One region of the Nitrosomonas sp. Is35 genome, then DNA from elsewhere that is predicted to be linked to it. Evidence: riboswitches for the same ligand, from Rfam matches in the RefSeq annotation. Region 1 holds a riboswitch; each other region holds the start of a gene.

Region 1 (7,992 bases):
GCTGGTAGCTGTCAATACCTTTTCTCCGATTATTAATGAATTCAAGATTTCCAATACGCGCGGCACAGTCGCCATGGCAAAACTGGGCGGTAACCCCAACAGTGCAACCAGCCAATGGTTCGTCAATCTGGCTGACAATTCCGCCAATCTGGATTATCAGAATGGCGGCTTTACGGTATTCGGGCGCGTTATTTTCGATGGCATGACCGTTTTCGATGCGATTGCAAAGCTGCCCGTAAGAAACCTGGGAGGCAGTCTTACTAACGCACCGCTCAAAGATTTTGACGGCGTTCACGCCGCACTGAGCAATCTGGTAAAGATCGATCGCGTGGAAGTCACGGATGCAACCGGTATATTCAGTGACAGTAATTTAAGTTTTGCCGTGGATATCGGAACCGGTCAGATGTATCACGTCAGCCTGCAGCTGGTCAGCGACAACCCTTCTTACGTGTTTCAACTCGATCCGGCTAGTGTTGTGCCCTTGTCCGTCAGTCCCGGCAATATCGCCACGCTCTCAAACAGTACTAGCCAGTTGCAGATCCCGTCGGTTATGATCGGTGCTTCTTCTGTGGTTAAAAATGTTGTGCTGCAATTGACGGACGCTGAATTATACAAATTCACTTTGTTAAGCTTTGAATAAAAATCAGGTTGCTGCACCGCCACTCGAATCCAGCCTGCTCAATCCGGTAGACCGCACTTCATGAAAAAACCAGTCAGCCGGATCCTGCTCATCAACGATGAGAAATTGATTCTGAAAGAATTCACCAAAGGGCTGAACGCTGCCGCCAAATCGATGGAGAATCCCTTGGGCATCGTATTCTCCGGCGTCACTACGGCCCAAGAAGCGCTCCAATCCATTGAACAAGATGGCGATATTCAGGGGTTGGTGGTCGATGACCGGCTCTATACCTTAAAGCATCAAGGTAAACATGCACGCGATCTCGATCTGCAAATGACCGCGCTTGAGCTGGTGCAGAAAATCACCCATTTTCGCCCCGAACTCAATATTTACATCCTGATCGCGCAAGAACAAGAGGATGAGGTTGTCGATGCACTTTTTTCCGAAACGGTCGATGGGTATTTTTACCGCGAAGAACGCGATTACCGTGGCATGTACCGCATTCTGAATGCCCAGTTGCAGGAAAAAGCGCGCACGCCTTTCTATGACCAACTCAAGCATTATGTGCTGATGGCCAAGGATGCCTGGCATACGCCGGGGCACTCCTCCGGTGACTCCTTGCGCGACAGTCCCTGGGTCAGCGATTTTTATGAATTCATCGGTGAGCATATCTTCCGCGCGGATCTATCGGTCTCGGTGCCGATGCTGGATTCCTTGATGGAACCCGCCGGGGTGATCGCGGAAGCGCAGAAAATTGCCGCCAAAGCTTTTGGCGCGCGCCGGACATTTTTTGCCACAAATGGTACTTCGACGGCCAATAAGGTCATTTTCCAAACGCTGCTGGCTCCCGGCAACAAGTTGTTGCTGGATCGCAATTGCCATAAGTCCGTGCATCATGGCGTAGTGTTGTCCGGTGCGCACCCGGTTTATCTGGATTCTTCCGTCAATAAGAAATTCAATATTTACGGGCCGGTAGCCAAGCAAACTCTGTTCAAGGCGATTGAAGAACACAGCGATGCGCAGGCGCTGATCTTAACCAACTGCACCTACGATGGCTTACGTTATGACTTACCGCCGATTATTGAAGCGGCGCATGCCAAAGGGATTAAAGTAATCATCGACGAAGCTTGGTATGGTTTTGCCCGGTTCCATCCGGCTTTCCGTCCTACTGCATTGGAAGCCGGTGCGGATTATGCCACCCAAAGCACGCACAAGGTACTATCGGCGTTCTCACAATCCAGCATGATTCATGTCAACGATCCCGATTTCAACGAACATTTGTTCCGCGAAAACTTCAACATGCATACTTCCACGAGTCCGCAGTACAGCATGATTGCGAGTCTCGATGTGGCGCGAAAGCAGGCTATGCTGGAGGGATATAAACTGCTGTCACGCACATTGGAACTGGCGCAAGAAATACGCGCGCAAATCAATTCCACCGGCGTATTTCAGGTTCTGGAACTGCCCGATCTGCTACCGGATGAAATCAAACTCGATGACATTCAACTCGATCCCACCAAAGTAACGGTGGATATTTCGCGTTGTGGATTCACCGTTGAAGAATTAATCCGGGAATTATTTGAGCGCTTCAATATCCAGGTGGAAAAATCCACTTTCAACACGCTCACTCTGCTGCTTACCATCGGCACCACCCGCAGCAAAGTATCGCGGTTATACGATGCCTTGATGCGCATTTCCCGTGAAAACCGCGCGCCGCAACGGCTTTATCAAACGGCAGAGATTCCACGGTTCACCGAGTTGAAGTATCTCCCGCGTGACGCATTTTATTGTGGAGGTGAACTGATGCCGCTATTGGATGAACAAGACAAGGTCAATTCAAGTCTTAATGGCCGGGTATGCGCGGATCAGATCACGCCTTACCCGCCCGGTATTCCTGTGCTGGTTCCCGGGCAAGTGATTACTCAGGCTATCACACAATATTTGATCAGTATGTTACGTTCGCAAAAACACATCGAAGTGCATGGCATAGTCTTCGATGGCTATTTGCCGTGCTTAAGGCTATTGACTAATGCTGAAGAAGAAACACTAAAACAATTGGATAGATAACTTATCAGCGCATATAAGAACAAGCTCTATTAATGCTCTTTCCGTCCATAAATATCTTCAAACCGGACAATATCGTCTTCCCCCAGATACGAACCGGATTGAATTTCAATCATTTCCAGCGGCACGCAACCGGGATTTTCTAAACGATGACTCGTACCCAATGGAATATAAGTCGACTCATTCTCCGAGACCAAATACACGTCTTTGTTTCGCGTAACCCGAGCCGTACCCCGCACCACAACCCAGTGTTCGGCGCGATGATGGTGCATTTGCAGAGATAGGGCCGCACCGGGTTTGACCACAATACGTTTCACTTGAAAACGTTCACCGACATCGATTCCGTCATACCAGCCCCATGGACGGAACACTTTACGATGCAATTTTCCTTCCGGGCGGCCTTGCTGTTTCAACATATCGACAACCAATTTCACGTCTTGTGTTTTGTCTTTATGCACAACCAATACAGCATCCGGAGTTTCAACAACGATCACATTTTCGATACCGACACAGGTAACCAAACGGCTTTCGGAAATGGCCAGGGTATTTTTGCAATCATTTAATAATACATCCCCCTTCGCTACGTTGCCCGCGTCATCTTTGGGAAGCACTTGCCACAATGAGCTCCACGCACCGATGTCAGACCATCCGGCTGTCAGCGGAATGACTACACCACCTGGCAAGTCACTTTCCTGCCGAGCAATTCTCTCCATGACTGCATAGTCGATCGAATCACTTGGGCATTGCTCAAAAGCTTGCTTATCGACACGGAGAAAATCACCATCTGCCGATCCCTGATCCCAAGCAGCTTGGCAAGCCGTTAAAATATCCGACCGGCATTTGCCAATGGCGGACAGCCATACCGAGGCCCGCATCATGAACAATCCGCTGTTCCAGAGATAATTACCCGCATCTAGATAAGTTTGCGCAGTCGGCAGATCCGGTTTTTCGACAAAACGCGCAATATGGTAAGCAGTTTTGCCCTGCTCGATTAACTCGCCCGATTGGATATAACCATACCCGGTTTCAGGAGCGTCAGGTGTTATCCCAAAAGTGACAATCCTGCCATCCATTGCTTGTGACATACCTGCTAAAACAGCAGCCTGAAATGATTCCACATCCATAATCACATGATCGGACGGCATGACCAATAAAATGGGATCATCCCCTTCCCGTAGGGTTGCGAGCGCAGCTAATGTTAATGCAGGAGCAGTATTGCGCCCGAAGGGTTCAAGCAGAATACTCCCTTTTCTATCCATGACTCGTAATTGCTCAGCAATGACGAAACGATATTCTTCATTGCACACAACCATCGGTACATTTAATTGCACGCCACTTAATCCATCCATACGCCGGACAGTGGCTTGCAGCAAAGAATCCTCGTTTATTAATGGCAATAACTGCTTGGGATATTTCTCACGTGACAGAGGCCAAAGGCGGGTGCCCGAGCCACCGGATAAGATGATAGGTGTTAATGTATTCATTCAAGGATAAAGATACCGAGCGTTTTCTAACTCACACTCATTTAACTTATTAATTTATAAAATTTTTTCTCTTGCAATATATCATATACTTATTTCTCGTGGATTATGCCATTAAGATTTCGATATAGGGACTTAATAACTGTTGTGATTCTACTGGATCCTTGGGTAATTTATTCGAGCACTGGAACCGAGATAAGAATTATATTAAACAAAAATTTGATTTGCTGATACTTGTTTTGAGCAGCAAATTGGAAGAATCCAGCAATTAACATCCTAAATGGCCTACTTTATACGATTTGTACTTTAATTATCGAATTGAAAAGACTATAAATGCAAACAGCTCGATTAATTTCCGCCAGAAATATATTCCGGCGGATTTGATCGCTGAAAAAAGATATTAAATAACACACTTATCTAAAATCAAGTAGCACTTACTGCTGAAATTAACTTAACACATGGTAAATCAATATCCCACTAATAAGTTACCAATGTTGCAGTGCTTGCCGCGGATAAATTTTCTGCAGCATCAAATGCTCTTACTGTATAACTGTAAAGAGCCCCTTTAGCACTACCCATAATAGTATCTCTAAAACTTGTCGCAGTAGTGGTTACACCGATATTAGTCCCATTTCTATATATTTTATATCCCGCAACAGCTACATTATCTGAGGACTTGCTCCAAGATAGTGCAACTCCGGAAGCAGTTCCATAATTGGATAGTTTTGATGCTAATGAAGCTGGCACTGTAGGAGCAACAGTATCAAAATTAAGGCAAGACACTCCGTCACCGCACGGAAAACCATTCCATATCTCCAATCCTGTTATGTGATTGTCTACTGACACATGACCGCCACTATACGGATTGCTCACAAAAATCCGGGTTATAGGAAGATTATAATCACCCATATTTGGGCCGTGGTAATCCGCTATCACTTCACCATCGACGGCTGCCCAGAAGCGTCCATCAGTGCCACTTGACCGGTGCCAGTAAACCTCAAATTTAAACCATTTATCTATCGGCACTGGAACAATATGATTATCTTCACGCCAGTAATCGACCCTGGTGGGGAATACGCCGCCCACATTATCACCCTTTGTCATCCAGTAGAGCTTGCCATCAGCTCCTTTCATTACAGTCACGCTCATCCGATAATCACCCTCTCCTGTGTTATTGTACCCCCCTGTCTTGAGTGAGAATTGTGTCCGCCAATTCGCAGATGAAACTGTATTGTCCAGTTGTGTCTCCAGATCAGCTTGATATTTAAACCAGTAAGTAATATACAAGTCTTTAACATCACCAATCGTCCATGGTCTTTGAATCAACAACGGCGCCTGTGAACCAGCTCGTCCCAATTCACCGGTTATTTTCACTTGTTGAAAAAGTTCATTAACCGCCCCACCTTTTGGTCCTGTTACCGATCGAATTTGACTGCTAATGTAATTTCCGATCGTTGAAGACGTAATAGGATCGACAGTAATCAGTTGCACACCTGAGAAATTTGAGCCCAAAGCAGAAACCGGCCACATATATCCGGTTTCTTTATCGGTGCCATTGATCATCTGATATGCTCCGTGAGCTGAGAAGTTATATGGCGCTCCGAGAGAAACACCAGAACCTAAATTAGATTTAAAAAGCAGAGAAGCTGCATAAGCTGCCGGGGTCACAAAGCTCAATGCAGTCAGTAGCAATAGCATAATAATAAATACCATGTTAACGCCACGCCGTGCAAAGCAATTAGCATTAGCTCTCTCTACATGTAACTGCCTTATAACTAAAGCCAAAAAACTGCTGGCTTGTAATGCTTGATTATTAGTGCTCATATAATGTTCCTCCTTAGAGTTAAAGGATGGAACTGCATGGATACGCTTCAAAGTTATTTCGTTCGGTAATCATCAATATAACGTGGTAAATAAGCGAGTAACGTACCTGGCAGTCCTGCCATCCTGGGGCATTTGCCCTTTAGATCAGTGACTTTGCGTCCCCTGCTTTCGCAGAGTTTGCCTTTTTCATGTTGCGATACTAATTCAGCATAAACCGTGCCAATAGTAATCGCTGAATTGACACGCAAAAACCACCACAGATAATCAGTCAGTCCTGAATAAATCATAACGATATGATTTAAATTTGAATATCGCTCGCATGTAATGGTTTTGTTTGCAAGAAATCAATAAAATACCGGTAATTTCTTACAAATTTCTGAGGATGTATAGCACCAAAACGAGCTATAGTCGTAAGCTCGTAACCTCCCGCAAGCTCCCGTAAGCTCCCGTAAGCTCCCCCATCAAGTAGACAAAGTCCGATAGAGATTCGGAACCCGGGTTAACCGTGGCATGAACTGCACCGGCGGGGTGTCGCCCAATGCTTCATTGCGGACGGTTTTCGTTATAATTAATGCCACTGGTCAGTGATGGTTTGAACCTGCTCGAGATAGGCAAAAAGAGCGCATCAAGTACCTTAGCCCGGTCAATCCGTTAAAGCGTCCGATAAAGGCATTCTGGCTTGCACCAACTGCTTGGTTACTTCGCACCTGATCGCTGCATTCTCCAGCGCCAAACTGCATACATGCGTTTGAGCTTGGCATTCTCAGCCTCCATCCACGTAATCGCTGTAGCTCGCCGACACCTGTACGCCTGAGTACTTGCCCTTCCACTGGCAGTACGTGGCGTAACTAACACCGTGCTTGCAACACGACTCAACCACCGGTATACCAGCTGTGCCTTCTTTCAGTACCGCAACGATCTGACATCCTGTAAATCTCGGTTATCAGAAGGTTTCGAAATTCTACTGAACTTTTTCTACACACAGAGGGAATTTACGGTTGTGTAAGCTCAAAAAGATTGACTAAATTGAGCGCCTATAATCAATATCATACGACTAATCGAGAACCCATTGACATATCGTGTCATTAGTTAACAAATAATGTCACTGTAGTGGCTTCGAGAATCAGACTCAAACTTGGGAAAAGTTATTGTTCCGAATTTTCCATTAGGTAATTTTGCTAATGTAAGCTGTAAGAAAACCTGAACAATTCATAGATTCAAGGTTTAGAGGTGGAGTTGCTCCATCCCAGCATGCCGTGGGACTAAACAGCTAGATCTGTGAGAAAAAATAAAAATCTACCTGTCATTTGATTTTCTTTCAAAATTGTTTAGCGATAAGTTGACCCAGTCAAGCTAGGGTCTGTTAACACAATCTGATTGCTTCGACGATGAGAGCGAAGTGGATAAAGGAGATGAAGACGACATCGAGCTTATCGAACCTGGAGAAGATGCGGCGAAATCCCTTGAGCCTTCTGAACAATCGTTCGATCTCGTTGCGTTTTTTGTACATGGCACGGTTGTATTCCCAGGGTGACAAGCGATTTGCTTTGGGCGGAACAACCGGGATGTAACCCAAATCTAGTGCCAGTTGCCGGGTTTGGTCGCCCTCATAAGCACGATCCATCAGCAGGTAGGTGGGCGTATTGACGGGACCGAGGGAAAGCAAAAGCTGCCTGCCCTCTGGCGCATCGTGGGCGTGACCGGGCGAGAGGGCAAAGCCTATGGTTGTTCTGGAATCTGCGGCAACCAGATGAATTTTGGTGGTCCATCCACCTCGAGATTTTCCGATGGATTGGGGGCCGTTTTTTTTAACGCACCCGTACCGTCGGGATGGACTTTGATGCTGGTGCTGTCCAGCGAAACAGTTTCAATACGGATACGGATGATTTGCTGATGCTGAAGTTGCCCAAATACATGGCTCAGTACACCACTCTTTGCCCAGCGATTCATGCGGGTATAGATGGTATGCCAGTTGCCGAATCGCTTGGGCAGTCCTCGCCACTT
Region 2 (7,992 bases), 1.7 Mb from region 1:
GATGGTGTGTGATCCCGCTTTCACTTTCTTGGAGCGGGTACTCCAACTATACGATAAGGTGCTTCCAGTACCTGTGGTAACTTGTACGCCATCGATGTAAATGTATTGCTTAATGCCGGCCGGACCACTGTTGTCAGATGCACTGGTGCTGATGGTGACGGTTCCGGTGACGCTGCCTGCAACGGGGTTTACGATGGTAACTGCTGGAGCTTGTGTGTCCACACTGGGTGTCACGATCGAATTGCTAACATTGACCGAGATGTTGGTGGTGCTCAAGTTTCCGGTTGTGTCATAGGCGCGCGCTTCAACTTTTGCGGTTCCATTCGGTGCTCCTGCCGTATCCCAACTAAACGCGAATGGGGATGAAGTGTCCGTGGCTATATTAGTATTGTTGATCCACAGTTCTACGCGCGCCACGCCGGTATTATCGGTTGCATCGACATCGACAGGAATCAACCCGGAAACAGTGGCACCGCCGAGTGGATCGATGATGAAGATTGCAGGAGCTGTCGAGTCGATTTTGGGCGTTGCATTTTTTGCAGCCAGTACCGCAGCAGCGGCATTAACTCGGCCATAACCGAAATAGACATCCTTACCAGCTGCGCCGAGATCAACGGCTGTGGAGAAAAGCAGATTTTCGATGTCAACGCTGCCCAATTGTGGATTGGCAGACATCATGAGTGCGATAACGCCAGCAGTTAATGGGCTTGAGAAAGAAGTACCGGCTACCGGCATATAATCGCCGCCAAGCCGGGTGCTATAGAAATTTTGCCCTGGCGCCGCTAGTGAAACGTAATCACCATAGCTCGAAAAATTTGCTTTATTATCGTATAAATCAGTGGCTGCTATTGCTAGCATGCTCGTAGTGACCGTGAAGCTTTCCAGTGTTCCGGTATTTCCGGCGCTAACCGTTACCAAACCTCCTTTATCTTTCATATATTGTGCTGCATTTCGAATGGATAGATTGCTAGAAAGTCCTTCAAAACTGGCATTAGCTACACGTGCTCCGTGATCCGCCGCATAGATCAGGGCTTGAGATATCGTGCTAGAGTAACCTATGCCATTCAAGTCAGTTATTCTGAGGGGCATGATCATAGATTGACCGGCGATTGCTGCTATACCAACGCTGTTGTTGGTTGCTGCCGCAGCAGTACCAGCGACAGCGGTTCCATGGCCTAGCACATCCGAGAAGTTTGAGTTGTTATCATAAAAATTCCAGCCCGATACTAGTTTTGAGGCAAGATCAGGGTGTGTGTTATCAATCCCAGTATCTAGGATTGCGATGGTAATACCGCTGCCTTGAGTAATATCCCATGCAGCTGGTGACCCAATTATGGGGTGCTGCCATGCATTGGTATACATTGGATCATTGGGAACAAAAGCCGGGGTAACGGCGTGATCAAGATCAGCAAACTTAAGGTGCGGATGGCGCTGAAGCGTGGCAACGATGCCTTCTTCAGAATATTCCGGTACATCAACGATATACAATTCGCTTTGTCCAATTTTTCTGGCCTTGCCTTCATGATCTTTCAGAATATTTGCAAAAGCTTGTGCAGGAAGACCGGCACGTGGCACTACCAGAATCCGACCTTTCGCCCATTCTTTTGTAGTGTTGCTTTTAAAATGCACACTTTGGGCTGATGCAGTGCTAGAGCGATTGTCTATGGCGTGATCATTTGCTTGTTCTGGTGGTGAAGCATTTAAAGTAACAGATAATGATGCTGTCAAAAGAAATATTCCAATCTGAGAAGTAGCTGTGACTGTGCGTTTCGTTAGGCTGGGTCTATGGGTACTTAGAAAATGTGATTGGTGGCTGTGAGGTAGTGATGAAGGTATGGTTTGTAGGGATTGTTTGTTACTTCCCATGGATTATTCCTCTAAAAATCAGGGAAGACTTTGGAGAGAAGCTGCTAAATGTAGTCATGTGTTATATGCTTATCCACTCTTGACTAGATCTGATATTGTGTTTTAGCAAACAATATAATCTGGCAGTCATGCTATCCTAAGGCGTTTGCCCTGTAGACCTAGACTTTGCGCCCCCCGCTTTCGCGAGGTTTGCCCTTTTCAAATGATTCGAGACGTGCAGAAAATTAATGATTCTTCTGCAAGATTTCGTTTTCTGTTTTCGGTTTATAGAGAGAATACTTTAGGGAGTATTTCTAAGGTGGGCGAATAAAGGTGGTTAAATTGCGCCGGGGTACATAACAAATAATTCAATTTAATCCGGTTTGATGCCCCGCTGCATGTGGCGGGGTTTTTTTATTGCGGTTGAGAGAAACGGAAGTTATTGCATTGAATGCAAGCCGATCATGTTGCCTTCGGTGTCCCGGATCAAAGCGATAAAGCCATAGGGGCCGATGGGCATTTTTTCACGGATCAAATGCCCTCCCGCAGAGGCTGCACGAGCAGCCTCAACAGCACAATCCGCACAGGAAAAATAGACCAGCACAGCATTTCCGCCGGATGGCCCGTCTGCCATTTTGACCAGCGCGCCGGATGCGCCCATTTGACCTTTCAGCATGGGAAAACTCCACAGCTCAACCGGCATGCCCGCAGGACTATCCAGTTGTTCCAGCTTTGTTTGGAACACCGATTCATAAAAACGCTTGGCGCGCTCCATATCCTGCACGTAAATTTCAAACCAGCCTACGGGATTATTGTTCATATGCATTTCTCCTTTGAGTACTTAAGTTTCGAATGGATTGTTAGCTTAACCAAGGCTTGAATATTCTCGATCTTGATTCTCTATTGGGTATCCAAACGTTCAATCAATCGGATTGGCATTGAACAAGATTACCACTGACCTATCTAAATGTAGAACATTTACTTGTTGAGTTATTTTAGTGTTTTTTATGCTGTTTTTCCTTCCTGAACTATTCCCGAGTAAAAAAGTCAGATATTTTGTTGGCTTTCATTTTTGATTATGATAAAATTTATCATCCATTGAAAAAGGTCTTATATTTCATGACCTTGAATGGATTGTGGTTAATGATAACTACAACGGGAACTGTGGCTTTGATTGGTAAAACGCACTATTTTCCTTACCAAGAAACTATAGTTTTTTTCTGATTAATAAATTTAATGGAGGAGAGAAATATGATCACAAGTGTCGTGATTTTTTCAACAAACGCCCGAGCGCGGAGGGTTTCTATGATGTCGAGTGCAATGGCATTGCAGTCATACACAAAAGTTTTCCCAACCTACACTGAACCTTGGAGGAGTTAAAATGACATTATTGATATATGATTGGAAAAAATCCATCAAAAAAGCACTGAAATTATTTTCACTATTCTTAACAATTTCCATCTTATCCGCTTGCGCACAAATGAGTTCCGTCGCTGCGCCGGTCGGAATTTCCAATAATGATCATGATGCTCTAGTCAAGTATTATGAGGATATAGGGAGAGAAACCAAAGCAAGGTTGCGGGAGAATAAAAAAGTTCTCAAGGAGTATGAAGCGCATCCTTATTACTTTGGTAGACAAGGACTAGAAGCTCAATCGCATGCAAAAGCAAACGTTCGTGAATACGAAAAGACTTTGCGGGAAATTCAGATACATGCTGATTTCCATAGAAAAATGGCGTTAGAGCAAAAGGGCAAAGTAATAAATAAAGCGAAAGCTAATCAAGATCGTGACCTCACTTCAAAGAGTCCAGAGAGTTCTGTGAACAAAGGCCTTTGAGTAAGTAACGAACAACCACCGAATTTTTCGGTGGTTGGTCTTTAAGACCTGCAACAAAAAACCTGCAACATCGATTTCCAGTCACAACGCTGATTTAAAACTGTTTCTTAGAAGGGAAGCACAAAATCCAGTGAGAACAAAATTTGATCCTTATGGCCAGCAAACGGTTTGTACGCAACAGTACGATAGGCATCGACACTGTCATAGCGGATATTCGGCCGGATGGTGAGCTTCTTCAGATGATCCCAGCGAAGTTTTAGCGTCTTAGCCGCTTTCCAGTTCATTCCCACCGTTGCCGCGTAATAGTCCGCAGGTGCAACCGTAACGTTGTTGATATTTCCCGCATAGCTTACCGGTACGCCATTGACGATATTGGTTGCCGCCGCGACCCGGAATGGCGAAGGATTGCGAAATCCGTCTCTGTCGCGAAACCACTCGCCACGAAATCCGATCGATACATTTTCGGTCAGGTCGTAATATAGATGCGTGACCAACCCCATCCACTGGGCATCTTTGACGACATTGGCGTATTTCAGATTATTCAATAGAATGCCGTCCGCGAACCCATGCACATGATGCAAGACCAATAAAGTTCTGGGATTGATTCTGTGTTGCAGTACGAGGTTAAACATTCCCCACGATTCACTGCTGTGTGTTGAAGTTTCGCCGTAAGTGCCGGTGGCATTGAACGATGTGGTCTGATTATCACTTTTCCAGGTGAAACCGGCAATTCCGCTCCAGTTGCCAAGCTGTTTGTCCCAGCCGCCATCCCAGCCCCCGGTGGCGCTGCCGGTCACAGCGCTGCCCAGAACAGACCAATTTTTATTGATGATATAACTGGCTTGTAAACCGGTATGTGTGAAAGGCTCGCCTGCATTAAAAGAATAAGCGCGCGTATAAAAGAAATTGTCGGGTGCTGGAATTGTTTCAAAACCGGTAGGAGAGTAAAAATGACCGGCTCTGATATTAATTCCTTTTGTGCCAATGGGCACATGGGCTTCCAAATAAGCTTGCGGCAGCGCGATGCCGTAGGTTTTGGTAGAGGCGCAACACAACCCGAGATCCCAGTTGCTGCGCTTTAGCGCTTCACCGGTGTTGACGTCAAAAGCCGGTACACCAAAGGCTTGAGTAAAAACGGCATCGGTTCCGAACAGAAAATCGAACCGCCCGCCAAAATCCCATTTGTGGGCTTCGGAAACCACTTGACGTTGAATAAACGTATTGAATTGATTCAACTGAAAACGATTGGCTTGATCGGCGAAAGCAACCGGTCCATTGAAGCCATCTGACTGGCTTGGATTAAAGGTTGCGCCGCCATTAACCCATCCGCCGACTTCCACTCGGCTGTCTTTAATAAAATTCTTTAGATTGCTTAAGTTGCTGGCATAGAGTGGAACCGGGGAAGCTATAAATTGAAACATACTGCTTGTCGCAGCAAGCAACAGCCATTTTGAATATTTCATCTTGCACTAGCGATAATAGTGGTTCATTAATGAGTTACGACGGCCTGAAAATACCGCGCGGATAATAACTGATTTTACCAGTTTCATGGTGAATAGATACCGCGAACGAGCCCACGTGCTGCATTACGGGATGCTACTCCGGAGCAACCGGAGTAGCGGTTATCGTATTCACCGGATAATTTCTGAGATCCTGATTTCAGCCGGTTACAACCACACCATCAATCCCATCTCCAATGGATGCGTCAGCAGCGGGTGATACGGATAAATGCGGATGAAATATTCCTGCTTGCCGCATAATTCCGGGGTTAGTTTGAGTTCGAACAAATGCTCGCCGGAGTCTTGAATGCCGGTAAAGGTAAACTTGAAATGATTGAAATTGCATAACCGTGTGGTCTTGAACTGGCGGCAGATCAATAATTCAATGACGACATCCTCGGGCGCCAGATTGTTCAGTTTCGCCGCAACCTTGAAATTCAACGCTTCGTCAAAATCGATGCGTTCGCACGGGGCATCCAGCCGGCGTAACGTGACGCCGTGCCACGCCTGTTTGATTTTGGCTTTCCAGGCGGCAATATTTTTTGCTTCCGTGAATTGATTGACGGAGTAGAGCGCGCCCTTGGTGCTGGCCGGGCGGTAGAACTGGGTAACATATTCATCCACCATACGGGTCGCGTTATAGCGCGGCAGCAGCGAGATCATCGAGTGCTTGGCCATTTTGACCCAACCCGGCGAATAGCCGAGCTTGCCGTGGTTGTAATACAACGGAATCACCTGGTCTTGCAGGATTTCATACAGCGCGCGGCTTTCCTCCTGGTCACGCACGATGCCTTCCATATCCTCCGGGCCGGGTTTGATCGCCCAGCCGTTTTTGCCGTCGTAACCTTCGCCCCACCAGCCATCCAGCACGCTCAGATTGATCGCGCCATTGATACCCGCTTTCATGCCCGAGGTGCCGCTGGCTTCCAGCGGATAGATCGGATTGTTCAGCCAGACATCGACACCGGCGACCAGCCTTCGGGCCAAGCGCAAATCGTAGCCTTCAACTAACAACAACCGTCCCTCAAACTCTGGAAAGTTAGCAACCTGGCTGATGCGCCGGATCAGATCCTGTCCCGGCACATCGGCGGGGTGTGCCTTACCGGCGAAGAGCAACAGTACGGGGCGTTCCTGATCCAGGATAATTTTCCGCAGCCAGTCGAGGTTTTCAAATAACAACGTGGCGCGTTTGTAGGTGGCGAAGCGGCGCGCAAACCCCAGTGTCAGAACATTCGGGTTGATCGGATCGACAAACTTCAGCAACCGGTCAAGATGTGCTTCGGAGCCGCGATTCCGGGCATTCTGCTCGGTGATGCGCGAGCGGATGCCGTAAAACATTTGCGATTTCAACGATTGCCGCACACTCCAGAACAAATGATCAGGTATCGCATCGATACGTGACCAATACTCGGTGTCGCACATTTTGTTGCGCCATTCATGGCCGAGATAACGGTCGAACAGATCGGACCATTCCTGCGCCAGGAAAGTCGGCACATGCACGCCGTTGGTGATATACGACATCGGGTTTTCTTCCGGTTCGATCTGCGGCCAGAGATCGCGGCAGATATTCGCCGACACACTGCCGTGTATCTTGCTGACGCCGTTGTGCGTGCGTGAGCCGTGGATCGCGAGCGCTGTCATATTGAAATCCGGACTTCCGGGCACATGGCCGAGCGCCATGAATTCTTCTTGCGTGATATTCAATCCGCGGTAAAAATTGTCAAAATAGGTTTGCATCATTTCCGCGTTGAAATAATCGTGCCCGGCAGGCACCGCGGTATGCGTGGTAAAAACCGTGTTGACCGCGACACTTTCCAGGGCGCTGGCAAAATCGAGCCCTTGCTGCACCCGGTTGTAAATCCGCTCAAGAATCATGAACGCCGCATGTCCTTCGTTGATATGCCAAACCGTCGGCTGGATGCCGAGCGCTTGCAATGCGCGTACACCGCCCATGCCGAGAATAATTTCCTGCTCGATTCGCATGGTTCTGTCGCCGCCGTATAGATTGTGCGTGATGTAACGGTCTTGCGGCGAGTTTTCCGGCAAATCGGTGTCGAGCAGATAAAGTGTGACGTGGCCGATTTTCGCTTGCCAGATTTTTGCGGTTACTTGACGTTGCAATAAGGGCACTTCAATCTGCAAGCCCGAGCCATCCGGACGCAGTACCGGGGTGACCGGCAGATCCTCGAAATCGGAAATGGTATAGGTGACCTGCTGGTTGCCCTTACTATCGATGGTTTGAAAGAAATACCCTTGGCGGTACAGCAGCCCAATGGCAACGAAAGGCAAATGTAAATCGCTCGCGGCTTTGCAGTGGTCACCGGCGAGAATGCCCAAACCGCCGGAATAAATCGGCAAGCTTTCGTGGAAACCGAATTCAAAGCAGAAATAAGCCACCTGATCTTGCGAGTTCAATCCGCCATTGCTGTTTTGCAGTGCCGAAGCATCATGGTAGGAGTCGTACGTCGACAGGATGCTATTGTAAGTGGCGAGAAAAACCCGGTCTTCGGTTGCTTTCAGCAACGCCGATTCGTCCACGCGTTTCAGGAATGCCTTCGGGTTATGGCCTACCGCTTCCCATAAATACGGGTCGAGCCGAGAAAACAGCGTGCGCGTGGCGCGATCCCAGCTGTACCAGAGATTATTGGCTAACTCTTCCAGGCGCTTCAGACGGGGGGGGATTTTGGGATTAACGGTGATGGTGAAGGCGGTTCGGGGAAACATGCAGGCTCTCCTTGATGAGAATGATCGTTGCTATGATACACCCAGCACCGGCTAATTGATTGAATTTGAGGCCGGGAATCCGCTAGC
Region 3 (7,992 bases), 1.9 Mb from region 1:
CATCCGGAGAAAAAATCCTCGACGAAGCGGCTGTCAATATCGTTAAACTCGCCGGGCAAAATGGATTCGCGCCCTTTCCACCGGATATAAGCCAGGACACGGATATTTTGCACATCACCCGTACCTGGGTATTCGCAGCTTCCGATATGTTACTGAGTCAATAATTGTTGAGTCTTAGGAAATTTAATCAGAGATACCAGCCATGCTTGATTCTTATGCCGTAATCGGCAACCCTGTCTCACATAGCAAGTCACCGTTGATCCATACCGCCTTTGCACAACAAACGAACCAGGCCATGCAGTATGTGGCCTTGCTAGCACCGCTGGATGGTTTTCAGGCAACCGTGCAAGACTTCCACCAACGAGGCGGAAAGGGATTGAATGTCACCGTGCCATTTAAGCTGGAAGCCTATCAACTGGCGACCCGTTTAACCGAACGAGCAAGCATCGCACAGGCCGTCAATACACTTAAATTTGAAAACGGCGAAATTCTCGGTGACAACACCGATGGCATCGGGCTAGTGCGCGACATCGAATCCAATCTGGGAATTCCCATCGCGAGAAAACGCATACTGCTCCTGGGCGCGGGTGGTGCCGCACAGGGCGTCATCCTACCGTTGCTGCAGCATATGCCCTCGCTGCTGGCAATCGCTAACCGTACCCCTGAAAAAGCAGCAGCGCTACGGAAACAGTTCAACACTTATGGCAACATTGCCGCAGGCGATTTTATGTTTTTCGCCGATGAGCATTTTGACATCATCATCAATGCTACTTCCGCCAGCCTGCACAATGCACTGCCTGAATTACCCGCTAATGTATTTGCAAAGGCGACTTTCGCCTACGACATGATGTATCAGCATGAACCAACTCCTTTTCTCAAATTCGCCCTGCAACATGGCGCGCAACAGATAACCGATGGAATTGGTATGTTGGTTGAACAAGCGGCCGAGTCTTTCTTTATATGGCGCGGGATCAGGCCTCAGACAAAACCCGTCATTGCACAGTTGAAATTATTAATTTGATTCAGTTCACCAAGCATGCAGACCTAATAATCCAAGAAATACGGTGATTACGCACCTGATCGGCAAACGTAATCACCATGCAAAATCTCTAATAAACAATCGAAGCTACATTGCTGGCTGTCGATATATTACCCATCGCATCGAAAGCCTTCACTGTGTAACTATAAATAGACCCAGTAGCATTTCCAAGTGAATCTGAATAACTCGTTGAAGTACTAACTGCAATTTTTGTTCCATTCCTGTAGATGTAATACCCCGCAACAGCGATATTATCGGAGGATGCATTCCAGGATAGCGAAACCGATGCAGAGGAAATAGTTCTTGTCTTACCTTTTACCTTCGTCGTGGTTGTAGTCGATTTTAATGCCGCCAGAAGTGAAGAGGGCACAGTCGGAGCAACAGAATCCGCGCTGAAGCAAGACACTCCATCGCCACAAGGGAAGTCATTCCATATCTCCAATCCGGTGATGTGATTATCCACTGACACATGACCGCCACTATACGGATTGCTCACAAAAATCCGGGTTATAGGAAGATTGTAATCACCCATATTTGGCCCGTGGTAATCCGCTATCACTTCGCCATCGACCGCTGCCCAGAAGCGTCCATCAGTGCCACTTGACCGGTGCCAGTAAACTTCAAATTTAAACCATTTATCTATCGGCACTGGCACAACATGATTTTCTTCACTCCAGTAGTCGACCCTGGTGGGGAATACGCCACCCAAATTATCACCCTTTGTTAACCAATAGAGTTTGTCATCAGTTCCTTTCATCACAGTCACACTCATTCGATAATCACCTTCTCCAGTGTTATTGTATCCCCCAGTTTTGAGTGTGAATTGTGACCGCCAATTCGCGGACGAAACCGTATTATCCAGCTGCGTTTCCAAATTAGCCTGATACTTAAACCAGTAAGTAATGTACAAATCATTCACATCACCTATCGTCCATGGTCTTCTAATCAGCAGTGGCGCCTGTGAACCAGCTCGTCCCAACTCGCCGGTTATTTTCACTTGTTGAAAAAGCTCATTAACCGCTTCCCCTTTTGGCCCAGCTACTGATCTGATTTCACCACTGATGTAATCTCCGATCGTCGTAGAAGTAATAGGATCGACAGTAATCAGTTGCACACCCGAGAAATTTGCACCTAGAGCAGAGACCGGCCAGCTATAACCAGTTTCTTTATCTGTACCTATAATATCCTGATAAGCCCCTTTAGTAGCAAAGCCATAGGGTGCTCCAAGCGATATACCCGCGCCAAAGTTAGATTTAAACAGCAGACCGGCCGCATGGGTGACGGGAGCAGCCGCCAATACCAGCATCATGAGCACTACACCAGCACTCAGCTTGGTCATGTAACTTGTTCCGGCGTTTCTCATTAACTCTGTTGCGTCATCCGTTGCCAGCGGATTGGCAGTTTGTCGTTTCTGATGATTGAAATTCATATTAGGGTTCCTCCTTAACGTTAAAAGGACGGAACTGCGTGGATATGCTTGTATCAACATTACTTCGTTCGATACTTGTCGAATCATTGCGGTGATCAAGACAAGAGCTATCTGGCAGTCCTGCCATCCTGGGGCATTGGCCCGTTAGATCAGTGACTTTGCGTCCCCTGCTTTCGCAGGGTTTGCCTTTTTCATACTACGAACCATCTATAAGCAGGAACTGTGCCAATCAAGAATTTGCCGGTCGACAATTAATGAAAATACAATTAACAAATACATTAAATGTATTCTTATCATGGGCACGCAGGAATCAAGCAAAGAGTAGGTGACGTTTCTTGTCAGCTGGCGACAAGAACGGTCAGCGCCGCATAGTAAAAATACAAAAAAGTGGAACGACCCCGGTTAGCCGTCCAATATTTTGTTGGTGCTGACATAGCACGGACGGTTATACTTCCCGGTCATCAAATTGCAAACTATTCAGCGTATAAGCAGGCTGAATTTATTCCCAACGAGAAAGCTGCCTCACTAGCGCAAACCTGTTATGACAGAAACGGACAACAACAACGATCAGGACAATTCACCGACGCCGCTGCAGCAGGTCACGTTTCTGTTACGCAAATACAAGCTGGTCGAAGGTCTGGTGAATCTGCAGGATGCGCCGGATGAATCGCTGGCTGAATCGACGGTGCAGAAACAAAATCTGTCCGAGCTGCAAGCTTTCCTGGATCAGCTCCATCCCGCCGACATCGCGCTGATCCTCGAAGCGCTGCCGCTGGAAGACCGGTTGCTGATCTGGAGCATGGTCAAAACCGACCGGGACGGGGAAGTGCTGCTGGAAACCTCCGATGCCGTCCGTGCCTCGCTGATTACCGACATGCACAATCAGGAACTGGTCGCGGCGACGGAATATCTCGATGCCGACGAAATCGCCGACCTTGCGCCCGATTTGCCGCAGGAAGTCATGGACGACGTTTTCCGCTCGCTCCCCGTGGAAGAACGCGAACAACTACGCGCCGCCATGTCGTACCCGGAAGATTCCGTCGGCGCCTTGATGGATTTCGATGTCATCACGATCCGCGAAGATGTCCGCATGGAGGTGGTGTTGCGCTACCTGCGCATGCTGGACGAAATGCCCGATCATACCGACCAGCTCTTCGTGGTCGACCGGAATGAACAATTGAAAGGCGTGTTGCTGATCAACCGCCTGCTCGTCAGCGATCCGGACACCTTGGTTGCCGATGTCATGACCAACGAAATCATCAAACTGCAACCGGACGATGTCGCTCAGCAAGCGGCCAATGCGTTCGAGCGCTACGACCTGGTTTCCGCTTCCGTGGTGGATGAAAACGACAAACTGCTGGGCCGCGTCACCGTCAACACCGTCATCGATTTCATCCGCGACAAAGCCGAGAACGAAGCGCTGAATCTGGCCGGTTTGAGCGAAGAAGAGGATCTTTTCGCGCCGGTGTTAAAAAGCGTGCAAAACCGCTGGGTGTGGCTGGCCGTCAATCTGGTCACCGCGTTCATCGCCTCCCGCGTCATCGGCCTGTTTGAAGATTCCATCGAAAAACTGGTCGCGCTGGCCGCGCTGATGCCGATCATCGCCGGCATCGGCGGCAACTCAGGCAATCAAACCATCACCATGATCGTGCGCGCGCTGGCGCTCGATCAAATCAACACCAGCAGCGCCTGGAAATTGATCACCAAGGAAGTCGGCGTCAGTATCGTCAACGGCCTGCTGTGGGGAACCATCGTCGGCCTGTTCACCTTCGCCATCTACCAGAACGCCGAACTCGGCCTGGTCATGACCTTGGCGCTGGTGCTGAACCTGCTACTCGCCGCGCTTCTCGGCGTGCTAATCCCGCTAACCCTACGCAAATTCGGCCGCGACCCGGCCATCGGCTCCAGCGTGATGATCACGGCTGTGACGGATAGTGGCGGATTCTTTATTTTTCTAGGGTTGGCAACGATTTTCTTGTTATAAGCAGGTTAGATCAGATCTACATCACTATGCAGCTGTATTCAAACTAATCACTACCTAGCTGTTACATATTCTTAAGCATAGTAGATATACACAGGCTTAAGAATTACTCGCAAGTATGACTTTGATTGGAGGCTTATTTGAAACGTGTAAAAAGAGACCCTGAAAAATTTGAAGTGATAGATCTCTTCACTGCAATGGGGCTTAAGCACAATTACAAACTGTCTGTGCAAGAAGATGTAGATCACTTTATCAAACACATTAGTAGCTCATTGAAATCCTCTCAAGACAATCCGATTCTCATTTATGGTAAACGCGTAGAATCACTGTTCGCACATGTTGCCGGCGCCTTAGGTCAGTGTCAATTCATAAAGCAAGAAGATAGTGGAGAAACATTTTCATCGGAGCAAAATATATTAGCCCCAGATTACAGAGTAATACTTAATAATGGGCAACAAATTTTCATTGAGGTTAAAAATTGTCATTTCCCAAATATTAAATCTCCATACCCATTCAATAAGAAATACTTAGAAAAGCTCGAGAACTACGCAAATATTCATTCAATTCCCCTAATGTTTGCAATTTATTATTCCCGATCAAACAAATGGTTTCTTTTGTCAAAGTCTTCTCTCTTGGAACAGAAAACGCGTTATGTGACAGACTTTGTTAATGCTATGGCCAAGAACGAAATGTCTTTACTTGGCGATCGCACAATTGCGACAGAACCTAACTTGGTAATTGAGTTGATTGCTGATGATAATAAAGCAGCATCAATTGATGAAGTAGGGCAAGTAAATTTTATCATTGGTGATGTGAAGCTATATTGCGCTGGCAGAGAACTGTCTGATGATACAGAGAAATCTATTGCATTCTACTTAATGCGATTTGGAAATTGGAGAGAGCAAGGCAATGAAGCACTCTTTGATGGCAAAACCTTTAAGGGAGTAAGATTTACCTTTTCACCAGATTTCCCACCCGAGGATCAAATCTTTTCAATGATTGGTGAATTAAGTTCAATGATAAGCAGTGCTTACAATGAAGAAACCATTTATGAAAAAAGTGTCATTGCCTTGGATACAAAACTTGAACCTAGCGTGTTTTCGATTGAGATACCCAATGATTTCAAAGGGAGGAAGTTACCTCTATGGCAATTCATAATAAAACCCAACCCAGACTTCAAAGGCTAACAAGATTCTTAAGCAAAAATGCAATAAGTTATGCCATTTAGCTCGTCACCATGTTCTCATAATAATATGGACTTAGAATACTAATGAAATTCCTAGTTTTCCTTGGCACAGTTCGCGACAGCTCCCCACCCAACCCACCCCGGCTTGGCCTGCGAGTCGCAACAGCTTGCGTGGCACAGCTTCACCAAGGCGACATTTCAGTGGAACTGATCGATCCGCTGGATTTTGATCTAGGTATCTTATTCAAACCGCACTTTTCTTATGCGCGAGGCAAAGCGCCCGCTCAACTCCAAGCCTTGGCGGACAAGATCGCAGCCGCGGATGGTTATGTCATGGTGAGTCCGGAATACAATCATTCGCTGAGTCCAGCTTTGGCGCATTTGCTTAATCACTTCGGCAGTTCGCTGTTTTCATACAAACCCAGCGTGATTGTCACGTATTCGGCGGGGCAATGGGGCGGTGTCAGGGCGGCGGTGGGGATGCGGTCTTTTCTGTCGGAACTGGGTTGCTTGCCGGTTTCAGCGATGATTCATGTCCCGAAGGCACATGAAGTGCTCGCCGAGGATGGAAGCTTTCTCGCGTCTGTCGACGCGGAAAGATGGACGAACTATTTTGTCAGATCCTTCGCGCAGCTCACTTGGTGGGCATCCGCCGCCAAAAATCAGCGGGATGCTATCGACCCGCACAAACTGGTACCCGCTTTTAAAAAAAATCCCTCGCAAAGAAATGCTCCCTAAGCGCATGAATTGTTAAATTGCTTAACCCGCAGGTTGCACGCTGGGTATGAAAAATATCTAACGAGTGTTCAAATGCTTTAGGCCCGGGCGGATGCACCACGTATAATACAGCCCAGTTAACAATTTACCCTGTCACCATGCCCGCCCCTGAAAGCAACCAGCACCCTCAAACCAAAAACCCTTTGCAAGGCGTTACCCTGGAAGCGCTGCTGACCGAGCTGCATGCGCAGGTTGGCTGGGAGGGGCTGGCCAAAAGGATCGATATCAATTGCTTCAAGCAAGATCCCAGCATCAAATCCAGTTTGAAATTTTTGCGCAAGACGCCGTGGGCCAGAGAGAAAGTCGAGGCCCTCTATATCCAATTGAAACAAGGCAGCCATGAGTGAATTCAGTCTTAAAGGGCACGACACGATTGCATTGAACGATCTGCTGAAGATCACCGGCCTGTGCGGGAGCGGTGGCGAAGCCAAGGCCGTGATCGCCAAGGGTAAGGTCAAGGTGGATGGTCAGGTCGAGCTGCGCAAAACCTGCAAGATCCGCAACGGCCAAGTGGTGGAATACGCCCGGGAGCAAGTCACCGTAACAGGCTGAACCACCCGGTTCAAAAAAGCCAGCGCGCTGGCAGCACATTCGAGTATCCTACGCGGTTATTCAGCCCAGACCGTAAACCATGACGCAATACCAACTCTTCGCCACCACGCCCAAAGCGATGGAAGGCATACTCGCCAACGAAATCCAGGCGCTCGGCGGACAAAACGTGCAGCAGAAACTCGCCGGGGTGGCATTCCAAGGCGACCTGGCGATGGCGTACCGCGCCTGTTTATGGCTGCGCACCGCCAGTCGCGTGCTATTGCTGCTCGGCAGTTTCGAAGTGAAATCGCAGCAGGATCTCTACGATGGCGTGCAACGCATCGACTGGTCCGGGCATCTGAACACCGACGACAGCTTGGCGGTATCATTTAACAGCAAGAATAATCCGGCGATCAACAACACGCATTTCGGCGCGCTCAAAGTAAAAGATGCTATCGTCGATCAACTGCGCGCCAAATTCGGCAGCCGCCCCAATGTCGACACCGAGTACCCAAGCATCCGCGTCAATGTTTATCTGCACAACGACACCGCGCAGTTGAGTCTGGATTTATCCGGCGAGAGTTCGCATAAACGCGGTTACCGCGAAGTCAGCATCGCCGCGCCGATCAAGGAAAACCTGGCCGCGGCGATTTTGCTGCGCGCCGGTTGGTCGGACATTGCCGCGCAAGGCGGCTCATTGATTGATCCGATGTGCGGCTCCGGCACGCTGCTGGTGGAAGGCGCACTGATCGCCGGGGACATTGCACCGGGGTTACAACGCGATTATTTCGGTTTTCTCGGCTGGAAACAGCACGACCCCGCACTGTGGCGCGACATCTGGAACGCTGCGCAGCAGCGCCGCGAGATGGGTTTGAGCAAGTTGCCGGTAATCGCCGGTTTTGACCAGGATCGCCGCACCGTCGCCGCCGCGTTGCAGCATGTCGAAAACGCCGGGCTGGCGGGAAAAATCCACATTGAAAAGCGCGATATCGCCGATGCCTCCGCAGCAGAAAGCTGGGCAAAAGGGCTGATCGTCTGCAACCCGCCGT

The links. Region 1 has a riboswitch for cyclic di-GMP ahead of R2083_RS03725 (hypothetical protein). Riboswitches for the same ligand answer to the same signal wherever they lie in the genome.
Region 2: it holds a riboswitch for cyclic di-GMP, as region 1 does, so the genes downstream of both, R2083_RS12170 (S8 family serine peptidase) here and R2083_RS03725 (hypothetical protein) in region 1, are expected to answer to the same signal.
Region 3: it holds a riboswitch for cyclic di-GMP, as region 1 does, so the genes downstream of both, R2083_RS12965 (hypothetical protein) here and R2083_RS03725 (hypothetical protein) in region 1, are expected to answer to the same signal.

What each region holds. Positions count from the first base shown of each region.
Region 1 is NZ_JAWJZH010000001.1:830,805-838,796, reverse strand. It holds gene R2083_RS03740 (peptidylprolyl isomerase) at 1-640, shown strand, start outside; gene R2083_RS03735 (aminotransferase class I/II-fold pyridoxal phosphate-dependent enzyme) at 701-2,686, shown strand; gene R2083_RS03730 (mannose-1-phosphate guanylyltransferase/mannose-6-phosphate isomerase) at 2,716-4,167, opposite strand; gene R2083_RS03725 (hypothetical protein) at 4,642-5,988, opposite strand; cyclic di-GMP riboswitch class I at 6,094-6,180, opposite strand; partial or broken gene R2083_RS15380 (transposase) at 6,752-6,913, opposite strand; one part of gene R2083_RS03720 (IS5 family transposase) at 7,352-7,800, opposite strand; one part of gene R2083_RS03720 (IS5 family transposase) at 7,800-7,992, opposite strand, start outside.
Region 2 is NZ_JAWJZH010000001.1:2,580,767-2,588,758, reverse strand. It holds gene R2083_RS12170 (S8 family serine peptidase) at 1-1,728, opposite strand, end outside; cyclic di-GMP riboswitch class I at 1,985-2,070, opposite strand; gene R2083_RS12165 (VOC family protein) at 2,285-2,665, opposite strand; gene R2083_RS12160 (hypothetical protein) at 3,227-3,682, shown strand; gene R2083_RS12155 (porin) at 3,790-5,103, opposite strand; gene glgP (alpha-glucan family phosphorylase) at 5,350-7,905, opposite strand.
Region 3 is NZ_JAWJZH010000001.1:2,771,684-2,779,675, forward strand. It holds gene R2083_RS12955 (TonB family protein) at 1-164, shown strand, start outside; gene aroE (shikimate dehydrogenase) at 203-1,021, shown strand; gene R2083_RS12965 (hypothetical protein) at 1,110-2,468, opposite strand; cyclic di-GMP riboswitch class I at 2,579-2,665, opposite strand; gene mgtE (magnesium transporter) at 3,010-4,452, shown strand; gene R2083_RS12975 (hypothetical protein) at 4,590-5,636, shown strand; gene R2083_RS12980 (NAD(P)H-dependent oxidoreductase) at 5,720-6,373, shown strand; gene R2083_RS12985 (VF530 family protein) at 6,511-6,759, shown strand; gene R2083_RS12990 (RNA-binding S4 domain-containing protein) at 6,752-6,964, shown strand; gene rlmKL (bifunctional 23S rRNA (guanine(2069)-N(7))-methyltransferase RlmK/23S rRNA (guanine(2445)-N(2))-methyltransferase RlmL) at 7,044-7,992, shown strand, end outside.